2 regions of the Sphaerotilus microaerophilus genome follow, and region 1 is predicted to be linked to the other one. Evidence: riboswitches for the same ligand, from Rfam matches in the RefSeq annotation. Region 1 holds a riboswitch; the other holds the start of a gene.
What was found. Region 1 has a riboswitch for S-adenosylhomocysteine ahead of metH (methionine synthase). Riboswitches for the same ligand answer to the same signal wherever they lie in the genome.
Positions count from the first base shown of each region.

Region 1 (5,814 bases):
AGCTGGTCCTCGCCGATCCGGCCGACGTTGAAGTACGCCGCCTCCGGGTGGGCGAGGTAGAAGCCGCTGACGGAGGCGGCCGGGGTCATGGCCAGGCTCTCGGTCAGGCCCATGCCGATTTCGGCGGCGTCGAGCACCTCGAACATCGCGCGCTTGACGCTGTGGTCCGGGCAGGCCGGGTAGCCCGGTGCCGGGCGGATGCCGCGGTAAGCCTCCTTGATCAACTCGTCGTTGCTCAGCGCCTCGTCCGGCGCGTAGCCCCACAGCTCGGTGCGCACGCGCTGGTGCAGGTGCTCGGCGAAGGCTTCGGCCAGGCGGTCGGCCAGGGCCTTGAGCATGATGGCGCTGTAGTCGTCGTGGTCGGCGAGGAACTGCGCTTCCTTCTTCTCGATGTTCAGGCCGGCGGTGACGGCGAACAGGCCGATGTAGTCGGCTTTGGTGCCCTTGGGCGCGATGAAGTCGGCCAGCGAGCGGTTCGGCCTCGGCACGCCGTCGATCACCGGTCGCTCGGTCTGCAGGCGCAGCGGCTGCCAGCGCAGCAGCACCTCGCTGCGCGACTCGTCGGTGTAGACCTCGATCACGTCGTCGTCCACCGTGTTGGCCGGCCACAGGCCGATCACCCCGTTGGCCTGCAGCCAGCGGCCTTCGATCAGGCGCTGCAGCAGGCGCTTGCCGTCGCTGTAGACGCGCACGGCTTCCTCGCCGACGACGCTGTCCTTGAGGATGTCCGGAAACTTGCCAGCCAGGTCCCAGGTCTGGAAGAAGGGCGCCCAGTCGATGCACTGGGCCAGCTCGGCCAGGTTCTGGTTGCGGAACACGCGCCGGCCGATGAACTTGGGCGCGGGCGGTGTGTAGGCGGCCCAGTCGACGGGCGTCTTGTTGGCGCGCGCCTGGGCCAGCGTGACCAGCGGCGTGACCTTCTTGTTGGCGTGCTGCTCGCGCACGCGCTCGTAGTCGGCGTTCAGCTCGGCGATGTACCTGGCGGCGCGTTCATCACTCAGCAGGTCCGAGCACACGCCCACCGAGCGGCTGGCGTCGGGCACGTAGACCACCGGCCCCGTGTAGTTCGGCGCGATCTTGACAGCGGTGTGCACGCGTGAACACGTGGCCCCACCGATCAGCAGCGGCGTGCCCTTGCTGCGGAAGTACTCGTCGCGCTGCATTTCGGCAGCAACGTGCTGCATCTCTTCCAGGCTCGGCGTGATCAGGCCCGACAGGCCGATGATGTCCGCGCCTTCTTCCTTGGCCTTCTTCAGGATGTCCTGGCACGGGACCATCACGCCCATGTTGACGACCTCGAAGTTGTTGCACTGCAGGACCACCGTGACGATGTTCTTGCCGATGTCGTGTACGTCGCCCTTCACGGTGGCGATGACGATCTTGCCCTTGGGCTTCACGTCGCCGCCCGCGTCAGCCAGCGCCTTCTTCTCGGCTTCGATGTAGGGCAGCAGGTGCGCCACGGCCTGCTTCATGACGCGGGCGGACTTCACCACCTGGGGCAGGAACATCTTGCCGGCACCGAAGCGGTCGCCGACGATGTTCATGCCCGCCATCAGCGGGCCTTCGATGACGTGCAGCGGGCGGCCGCCCTTGGCAGCAATCGCCTGCCAGGCTTCTTCGGTGTCGAGCTCGATGAAGTCGGTGATGCCGTGCACCAGCGCGTGGCTCAGGCGGTCCTCGACGCTCACGGGTGCCTCGGCCGTGCCGCGCCAGGCCAGCTTGGCGCTGTCGTCCTTGGCCGCGCCCTTGGCCGATTCGGCGATCTCGATCAGGCGCTCGCCCGCAGAGAGTTGCGGCTCGCCGGCCTTGTAGGACGGCGTCCTGTTCAGCACCACGTCCTCGACGCGCTCGCGCAGCACCGGCTCCAGGTCGTCATAGACGCCCACCATGCCGGCGTTGACGATGCCCATGTCCATGCCCGCCTGGATGGCGTGGTACAGGAAGACGGTGTGGATGGCCTCGCGCACCGGCTCGTTGCCGCGGAAGCTGAACGACACGTTCGACACGCCGCCCGAGACCTTCGCGCCCGGCAGGTGCTGCTTGATCCAGCGCGTGGCGTTGATGAAGTCGACCGCGTAGTTGTCGTGCTCCTCGATGCCGGTGGCGATGGCGAAGATGTTCGGGTCGAAGATGATGTCTTCGGGCGGGAAGTCGACCTCGTCCACAAGGATCTTGTAGGCCCGTGCGCAGATGTCGATCTTGCGCTGGAAGGTGTCGGCCTGGCCGGCCTCGTCGAAGGCCATCACCACGGCGGCGGCGCCATAGCGCCGGACCAGCTTGGCCTGGCGCTTGAACTCGGCCTCGCCTTCCTTGAGCGAGATCGAGTTGACGATGCCCTTGCCCTGGATGCACTTCAGGCCCGCCTCGATCACCTCCCACTTGGACGAGTCGATCATGATCGGCACGCGCGCGATCTCGGGCTCGCCGGCGATCAGGTTCAGGAAGCGCACCATCGCCGCCTGACTGTCGAGCATGGCCTCGTCCATGTTGATGTCGATGACCTGGGCGCCGTTCTCGACCTGCTGGCGCGCCACGGCCAGGGCCTTCTCGTATTCGCCGGCCAGGATCATCCTGGCGAACACCCGGCTGCCGGTGACGTTGGTGCGCTCGCCGACGTTGACGAACAACGATCCGTCGCCGATCGACACCGGTTCCAGGCCGGACAGCCGCATCGGGGGCACGCTGGCGGCGGGGGAGGAGGGGGACGCGGTGGGGGAGGTGTTCATGGCCGGGCTGCAACTCGGGCCAGCCACGCGACACCACGGCCCACCCGTGATGCCCATGGCGGGCAAGGGTGAGCGTCGTTGCAGGGTGGTCTGCTCCGGATGCCGGACTGGCCCACCGCCCCGAGCCTGGCAGCGGGTGGCCTGGCCACCCCCTGTTGCAACGCCCCTCGGGAAGGCGCGCATTGTAATGGGCCCTCCTGGCTCGCTGCAGCGCTGGCGCTGTGACCCTGTCGACAGGCCGGTCGGCCTTGTGCACCTGAAGCGTGCACGGGACAATAGGCCGTGAATATGTCACGAACAACCGATGACCACATGGCGGGTGCAGCGCGGCGCCGCTGCCTGATCTGGGGCGCCGCGGCCACCGGCGCGACGCTCACCGCGCTGCTGGGTGGCTGCGCAGGCGGCGGGCCCAAGTCAGGCGGTGGGGCGACGCCCGCCATCCCGCCGCCGAAGCCAGGCTCCCTGCCCGAGCCGGCCCCTGACCAGCCCGGCCTGGATGGTCTGCGCAGTCGCCTGGCGCGCGAGTTTGCCGGCACCCCGCTGCAGCTGGAAATGGGCGAAACCGCGGCGGCGGACTTCCTGCGCATCAGCGTGCCGCAGCCGCACGGCTTTGAGCCCGGTCGGGCCGCGGTCAGGCCGGCGCTGGCGGCGGTGCTGGACCGGCTGGTCGAGCCGTTGCGCCGTGAGGGGAACTGGACGGTGCGCGTGGCTGGCCCGATCGATGCCGGCGGCTCGGGCTGGATCGGCCCCGACCGCGCCGCGGCGGTGCGCGACTACCTGGTGCTCAAGGGCGTGGCGGTCAAGCGCTTCACGGCCCCGCAGCGTCACGCCATGGGGCTGACCGAGATCACGCTGGTGGAACTCAGGCGGCGAGCAGCCCGGTGAAGGTCTGCAAGGCCTGCGTGTGCACGCAGCGCGGGCGGTAACGGCCCACGCGCTCGGCGATCGCGCGGATGTGGTCCGGCGTGGTGCCGCAGCAGCCACCGGCGATGTTGAGGAAGCCGTCGCGGGCGAACTCCTCCACCAGCCGGCCGGTGACCTCGGGCGTCTCGTCGAAGCCGGTGTCGCTCATCGGGTTGGGCAGGCCGGCGTTGGGGTAGCAGGAGACCGCGGTGTCACCGGCGATCTTCGACAGCTCCTCGATGTACGGGCGCATCAGCGTGGCGCCCAGCGCGCAGTTCAGGCCGATGGCCAGCGGCCGGGCGTGCCGCACGCTGTGCCAGAAGGCGCCCACCGTCTGGCCTGACAGGATGCGGCCCGAGGCGTCGGTGACGGTGCCGGAGATGATCACCGGCAGGCGCTCGCCGGTTTCCTCCATCAGCTCGTCGACCGCGAAGATCGCTGCCTTGGCGTTGAGCGTGTCGAAGATGGTTTCGATCAGGAACAGGTCGGCACCGCCATCCAGCAGCCCCCGGGCCTGTTCGAGGTAGGCGGCCTTGAGTTCGTCGAAGCTCGTGTTGCGCGCCCCCGGGTCGTTCACGTCCGGGCTGATGCTGGCGGTACGCGGCGTCGGGCCGAGGGCGCCGGCGACGAAGCGCGGCTTGTCGGCGCTCGAGTACTTGTCGCAGCAGGCGCGTGCCAGCCGGGCGGCGGCCACGTTCATCTCGTAGGCGATGTCGCCCAGGCCGTAGTCCTCCTGCGCCACGCGGTTGGCGCCGAAGGTGTTGGTCTCGATCAGGTCCGAGCCGGCGGCCAGGTACTGGTCGTGGATCTCGCCGATCACGTCCGGGCGCGTGAGCACCAGCAGGTCGTTGTTGCCCTTCAGGTCGGTCGGGTGGTCGGCAAAGCGCGTGCCGCGGAAATCCGCCTCGGTCAGCTTGTAGCGTTGGATCATCGTGCCCATCGCGCCGTCCAGCACCAGGATGCGCTCGCGCATCAGCGCCGGCAGCTGCGCGGCGCGCGTGTAGGGCAGGGCAGAGGCGTTGGCAACGGCGGAGGTGGGCAGGGCGGCGTTCATGGGCGGGATTCTAGGGACCGGCCTGCATGTCAGTTGCTCCACCGCGCTTCGCGCGACCCGCGACGCATGAAACGGGCGTGTAATGCGGTGGCGGCGTCCGGCGCAGAGGTCGGTTCGTACTTGGTGTCTCGAACCCGTATGTCAGTTGGACCCGCGGCTCCACGAGCACCCCGCACTGTCGCCTTGGGCTTCGCGCCCCTGAGCACGCATCCTAGAGTTCGATGACGTGGGCCGCATGCCGATGTCGCCGCGGACTGGAGGCGATCATGGAAGTGATCTACCCGCGCTGCGCCGGACTGGACGTGCACAAGGAGACGGTGGTGGCGTGCGTGCGCATCGCCCGCGACGGCCCACCCTTGCAGGAGGTGCGCACCTTCCAGACGACTACCTCGGGCCTGCTGGCCCTTGGCGACTGGCTCGACTCCTTCGGCGTCGAGCACGTCGCCATGGAGGCCACCGGCGTGTACTGGAAGCCAGTGTGGCACGTGCTCGAAGGCCACTTCGAGCTCGTGCTGGCCAACGCCGCGCACGTGAAGAACGTTCCTGGCCGCAAGACCGACGTCAACGACGCGATGTGGCTGGCGGACTTGCTGGCCCACGGCCTGATCCGCGCCAGCTTCGTGCCGCCGGTGGCGGTACAGGAACTGCGCTCGCTCACGCGCACCCGCAAGCAGTTCGTGCGCGAGCGCAGCGCGCACGTCCAACGCATCGAGAAGGTGCTCGAAGACGCCAACTTGAAGCTTGGCGTCGTGCTGGCCGATATCGTGGGCAAGAGCGGCCGGGCCGTGTTGCAGGCCCTCATCGGCGGCGAGCGCGATCCCGAGCGCCTGGTCTCGCTGGTCAGCGTGCGCGTCAAGGCCAGCCGTGCCGAGTTGCTCGAAGCGCTGCGCGGCCGCGTCAGCGCTCACCACCGCTTCATGCTCAAGCTGCACCTGGGGCACATCGATGCGCTGGATCAGGCCATCGCCGCCATCGAGAAGGAGGTGGGTCAAGGGCTGGCGCCCTTTCGGCACGCCGCCAAGCTGCTGAGCACCATGCCGGGCCTCAGCGAGGTCAGCGCCCATGTGGTCGTGGCCGAGATCGGTATCGACATGTCGCGCTTCGCCACCCCGGCTCATCTGCTGTCCTGGG
Region 1 is NZ_AP025730.1:5,564,844-5,570,657, reverse strand. Features, by position in the region: gene metH (methionine synthase) at 1-2,726, opposite strand, end outside; S-adenosyl-L-homocysteine riboswitch at 2,790-2,901, opposite strand; gene NGK70_RS24060 (OmpA family protein) at 3,015-3,611, shown strand; gene NGK70_RS24055 (homocysteine S-methyltransferase family protein) at 3,589-4,683, opposite strand; gene NGK70_RS24050 (IS110 family RNA-guided transposase) at 4,950-5,814, shown strand, end outside.

Region 2 (5,814 bases), 1.0 Mb from region 1:
GGTGGCGATCACCGGCACGCCCGCCTCGCTCAGGCGGTGCAGCGCCGCCAGCGCCGCCGGTTCGATCGCCCCTTCGCAGGTCAGCGTGTCGTCGATGTCGGTGAGCACGCCGCGCAGGCCACGCAGTGCCTCGTCGCGGGCATGGGCCCAGGGCTGGAAGCGAGGCATCGCGGCAGGCACGGACAGCGGAGCAGGCATTGATGAAAGTGTCGCACGCATGGACGACACCAGCCGCGACGCCGCCGCGTCCCGGTTGCGGCTTGACTTCAGTCAAGGGCAGCGCCCGGGAGCAGGTCCACCATGGACGGTTTCATCCTGCCGTCACAACCGCGCACCATGGCCAAGGACAACCCCACCGCAACGCCCTCGCCCGCACCGGCCAAGCCCAAGGCCTCGTCCCGCCGGTCGGCCCCCCGCCGCGCCAGGACCGTCGCCGCTGGCGACACGCCACCCTCGCTCGCCCCGGCGGCGCTGGAGGAGAACCGCGTCGAACGCGCCCTGGAGCGTGCCCACGCAGTGCAGGAGATGGCCCTGTCCGACGCGCTCGGGGCCGCCCATGCCAACGACCCGGCCCAGCTGGTCGGCGCCGTGACCCCGCTGCTCGAAGGAGCCTCGCCCGACGACCTGAAGGCCCTGCGCCGGCTGCTGGCCCAGCAGGTCGCGCGCCATGCCGACCGCAGCCCCGACGCGGACATCGCGCTCGCCCCTGGCTGGCGCGAGGGCGGCTACCCGTACAAGAACCTGCTGTCGCGGCGCAGCTACGAGCACCAGAAGTACCGCCTGCAGGTCGAGCTGCTCAAGCTGCAGGCCTGGGTGAAGGAGACCGGCGCGCGCGTCGTCATCCTGTTCGAGGGCCGCGACGCCGCCGGGAAGGGCGGCACCATCAAGCGCTTCATGGAGCACCTCAACCCGCGTGGCGCGCGTGTGGTGGCGCTGGAGAAGCCCAGCGAGGTCGAGCGCGGCCAGTGGTACTTCCAGCGCTACATCGAGCACCTGCCCACGCGCGGCGAGATCGTCATGTTCGACCGCAGCTGGTACAACCGCGCCGGCGTCGAGCGGGTGATGGGCTTCTGCAGCGAGCACGAGTACGACGAGTTCCTGCGCCAGTGCCCGGAGTTCGAGCGCCAGCTGGTTCGCTCGGGCATCCACCTGTTCAAGTTCTGGTTCTCGGTCAGCCGCGACCAGCAGCGCCGCCGCTTCAAGGAGCGCAAGCTGCACCCGCTCAAGCAGTGGAAGCTCAGCCCGGTGGACTTGGCCAGCCTGGACAAGTGGGACGACTACACCCGCGCCAAGGAGGCCATGTTCCTGCACACCGACACCTCGGATGCGCCCTGGACGGTGATCAAGTCGGACTGCAAGAAGCGCGCGCGCCTGAACGCCATGCGCTACCTGCTGCATCGCCTGCCGTATGGCAAGAAGGACCTGCCGGCCATCGGCTCGGTGGATCCGCTCATCGTCGGCCGCCCGGCCCTGGTGTCCAGCGCCTACGACGACCAGCTGGCACAGACCCCGTCGAGCTGAACCGTCCCGCGTGAAGGCCGGCGGGCGGGCGAATTGCACGCTGCCGCCAGGGCTTGGCTACCGCACGCCCCCGAACCCGGGGGCGGCGTGGCTAGAATCGCGCCCTGTTTTCCATGTTCCGAGGAGCGTTGCAAGGCCGGAGGTGATGCTTCACCCTCGGACCCCAGGCTCGGAACCCTTCCCCAAGGCAACGGCGCTCACCCGCTCGCACTCCCGGCGAGTCCCCAGGGTGAGTGGCATCCAGCCAGCCGGCGCTTGCGTCCGGCGGGCACAGCCTCTCCCCCTGATTCGACTCGGCCGGCGCGGCGGACTCAACCGGAGTTACGCAATGAACGCTGTGGTCAAGCCCCTGAACGATCAGGATTACATCGTCGCCGATCTGTCGCTGGCCGACTGGGGTCGCAAGGAACTGAACATCGCCGAGAGCGAGATGCCCGCGCTGATGGCCATCCGCCGCGAATTTGCCGCGACACAGCCGCTCAAGGGCGCGCGCATCACCGGCTCCCTGCACATGACCATCCAGACCGGCGTGCTGGTCGAGACGCTGCAGGCCCTGGGCGCCGAGGTGCGCTGGGCCTCCTGCAACATCTTCTCGACGCAGGACCACGCCGCCGCGGCGCTGGTGGCCGCCGGCACCCCGGTGTTCGCCTACAAGGGCGAGACCCTGGTGGACTACTGGGACTACACCCACCGCATCTTCGACTTCGGCCCGGCCGGCAGCGACGGTGAAGGCCCGAACATGATCCTGGACGACGGCGGCGACGCGACGCTGCTGATGCACCTGGGCAAGAAGGCCGAGAAGGACCTGTCGGTGCTGGACAAGCCGGGCAGCGAGGAAGAGCGCATCCTGTTTGCCGCCATCAAGGCCAAGCTGGCCGTGGACGGCAGCTGGTACAGCCGCAAGAGCGCCCAGATCCTGGGCGTGACGGAAGAGACCACCACCGGCGTGCATCGCCTGAACGAGATGAGCGCCAAGGGCCAGCTCATGTTCCGCGCCATCAACGTCAACGACTCCGTCACCAAGAGCAAGTTCGACAACCTCTACGGCTGCCGCGAGTCGCTGGTGGACGGCATCAAGCGCGCCACCGACGTGATGATCGCCGGCAAGATCGCCGTCGTGGCCGGCTATGGCGACGTGGGCAAGGGCAGCGCCCAGGCCCTGCGCGCGCTGAGCGCCCAGGTGTGGGTGACCGAGATCGACCCCATCAACGCCCTGCAGGCCGCGATGGAAGGCTACCGCGTGGTGACGATGGACTGGGCCGCCGACAAGGCCGACATCTTCGTGACCACCACCGGCAACCGCGACGTGATCACCTACGAGCACATGGCGGCGATGAAGAACAACGCCATCGTCTGCAACATCGGCCACTTCGACAACGAGATCCAGGTCGCGAAGCTGGAAGAGCACTGCCAGTGGGAGGAGATCAAGCCGCAGGTCGACCACGTGATCTTCAAGGACGGCAAGCGCATCATCCTGCTGGCCAAGGGCCGCCTGGTGAACCTGGGTTGCGGCACCGGCCACCCCAGCTACGTGATGAGCTCCAGCTTTGCCAACCAGACGCTGGCACAGATCGAGCTGTACGCGCACTGCGACGGCTACGACGTGGGCAAGGTCTACGTGCTGCCCAAGCACCTGGACGAGAAGGTGGCCCGCCTGCAGCTGACCACGCTGAACGCCCAGCTGACCACGCTGACCGACGAGCAGGCCGCCTACATCGGCGTGCCGGTGCAGGGCCCGTACAAGCCCGACACCTACCGCTACTGAGCAACGAGAGACAGGACACGCCATGCGCATCGATCAGCTGATCCTCCAACGGGGCCTGGTGCCGACACGCTCCGCGGCCCAACGGCTGATCGAACGCCGTGCCGTGCGCTGGCTCGGCCCCAAGGGCTGGACCGTGCCGACCAAGGCCGGCGAGGACGTGCCCGAGGGTGCCCAGGTCGAGATCACCGACGACGCGGAGCTGCGCTTCGTGTCGCGCGGCGGCCTCAAGCTCGAAGGCGCGCTGGCCCACTGCGGCCTGGCCGTGCAGGGGCGCACCTGCCTCGACGTGGGCCAGAGTACCGGCGGCTTCACCGACCTGCTGCTGCAGCAGGGTGCGGTCAAGGTGGTGGGCCTGGACGTGGGCCGCGACCAGCTCGCCGCCAAACTGCGCGCCGATGAGCGCGTGGTGGCCTACGAGGGCATCAACGCCCGCGACGTGAGCGGCTCGGCCTTCGCGCAGGACTGGCCTGCGGCCAGCTTCGGCTTCATCACCGCCGACGTGTCCTTCATTTCGCTGACCCACGTGCTGCCCACGCTGTTCACCTACCTGGCGCGCGACGGCGACCTGCTGGTGCTGGTCAAGCCGCAGTTCGAGCTGCAGCCCGAGCAGATCGGCAAGGGCGGCATCGTGCGCAACAAGGCGCTGTTCACCGACGTGGAAACGCGCGTGCGCCAGTGCTGCCGCGACCACGGCATCAAGGTGCATGCCTACTTCCAGAGCCCCATCACCGGCGGCAACGGCAACACCGAGTTCTTCCTCTGGGCCCGCCACCTCGCGCCCACCGACAAGCCGATCGCCAAGTCCACGCCCAAGAAGGCGACGACCTGAGCCGATCGACCGGCCGCGTCGGACCGGCCTCCCCAGGATCTGCCATGACCTCTTCCCCCTCCTTTCCGCTGAGCCTGGAGTTCTTCCCGCCCAAGACGCCCGAGGGCACGGCCAAGCTGGCCATCGCCCGCCAGGAGCTGTATGCGCTGAACCCGCAGTTCTGCTCGGTCACCTACGGCGCTGGCGGCAGCACGCAGGACGGCACGCTGACCGCCGTGCAGGCCATCCTCGACGAAGGCCGCCAGGGCGCCTCGCACTTCACCTGCGTGGGCGCCACGCGCGAGTCGGTGCGCGAACGCCTGGCGCAGTTCCGCGCCATGGGCATGCGCCGCATCGTCGCGCTGCGCGGTGACCTGCCCAGCGGCTACGGCCAGGTGGGCGCCGGCGACAGTTTCCGCTACGCCAGCGACCTGGTGGCCTTCATCCGCGCCGAGACCGGCGACCACTTCCACATCGAGGTGGCCGCCTACCCGGAGATGCACCCGCAGGCCAAGTCGCCACAGGCCGACCTGCAGGCCTACGCCGCCAAGGCCCAGGCCGGCGCCGACTCGGCGATCACGCAGTTCTTCTTCAACGCCGACGCCTACTTCCGCTTCGTGGACGACAGCCGGGCGCTGGGCGTGGACATCCCGGTGGTGCCCGGCATCATGCCGATCACCAACTCCAGCGGCATCCTTCGCTTTGCCGACGGCTGCGGCGCCGAGGTCCCCCGCTGGGTGCGCCTGCGCCTGCAGAGCTTTGGCGACGACAGCGCCAGCATCCGCGCCTTCGGGCTGGACGTGGTCACCGCCCTGTGCGAGCGCCTGCGCAGCCAGGGCGTGCCGGGCCTGCACTTCTACACGATGAACACCAGCGCCACGGTGCTGGAGATCTGCCGGCGCCTGGGCCTGCCCGGCTGAACCTCAGCCGCCGTGCGTGCTACAACCCCGGGCATGCACGGCCTGCACCTCAGCGCAGAACTCCACGGCTGCCCCAGCGGCACCGCCGAACTGCCGCTGCTGACCGACCCGACGGCGCTGCAGGCGCTGTGCGAGCAGGCCACCACCACTGCCGGCCTGACCGTGGTCGGCCAGCTCTTCCACCGCTTCTCGCCCGCGCCAGGGCAGAGCCAGACCGGCGTCACCGGCATGCTGCTGCTGGCCGAGTCGCACCTCGCGGTGCACACCTGGCCGGAGCTGAGCGTCGTCACGCTCGACGTCTACGTCTGCAACCGCGGCCAGGACTGCAGCGCCGCCGCGAAGGCGGTGATGGACGCGCTGATCGCCACCTTTCAGCCTGAGCGGGTCGAGCGGCGGAGCTGGGCACGCAGCGCGGTGGCGGCATCGACTCCGGCCGTGTAGGCCTCCTCGAACACCGAATATCCCGCCAGGTCGGCGTGCGCCAGCTGGATGCGCCCCGCCAGCGTGCGCAGCGCGGCCCGCGCGGCCGATCCCCGCACGCCGGGCGCCGGGATGGCCATGGCGTGGCCGTAGCGCATCAGGTCGACCTGGGTCAGCTTGGTGGGCAGATCGGGGTGCACCGGCGCCAGGTCGGCGAGCACCTGCTGCGCCCAGTGCGCGGGCGGGCGGTCGAGCAGGGCGGCGCGCTCGGTGACGGGCAGGGCGCGGTAGGCGGTGAGCAGGGTGCGGGCGCGGTCCGGGCGCAGGCCCTGGTGGCCGGCATCGACGTAGCCCAGGCCCGCGCTGCCGTAGACGACGTT
Region 2 is NZ_AP025730.1:563,631-569,444, reverse strand. Features, by position in the region: gene NGK70_RS02615 (HAD-IIB family hydrolase) at 1-168, opposite strand, end outside; gene ppk2 (polyphosphate kinase 2) at 337-1,521, shown strand; S-adenosyl-L-homocysteine riboswitch at 1,636-1,727, shown strand; gene ahcY (adenosylhomocysteinase) at 1,850-3,286, shown strand; gene NGK70_RS02600 (TlyA family RNA methyltransferase) at 3,309-4,115, shown strand; gene metF (methylenetetrahydrofolate reductase [NAD(P)H]) at 4,160-5,014, shown strand; gene speD (adenosylmethionine decarboxylase) at 5,048-5,455, shown strand; gene NGK70_RS02585 (FAD-dependent oxidoreductase) at 5,386-5,814, opposite strand, start outside.
Region 2: another riboswitch for S-adenosylhomocysteine. It lies ahead of ahcY (adenosylhomocysteinase); the one in region 1 lies ahead of metH (methionine synthase).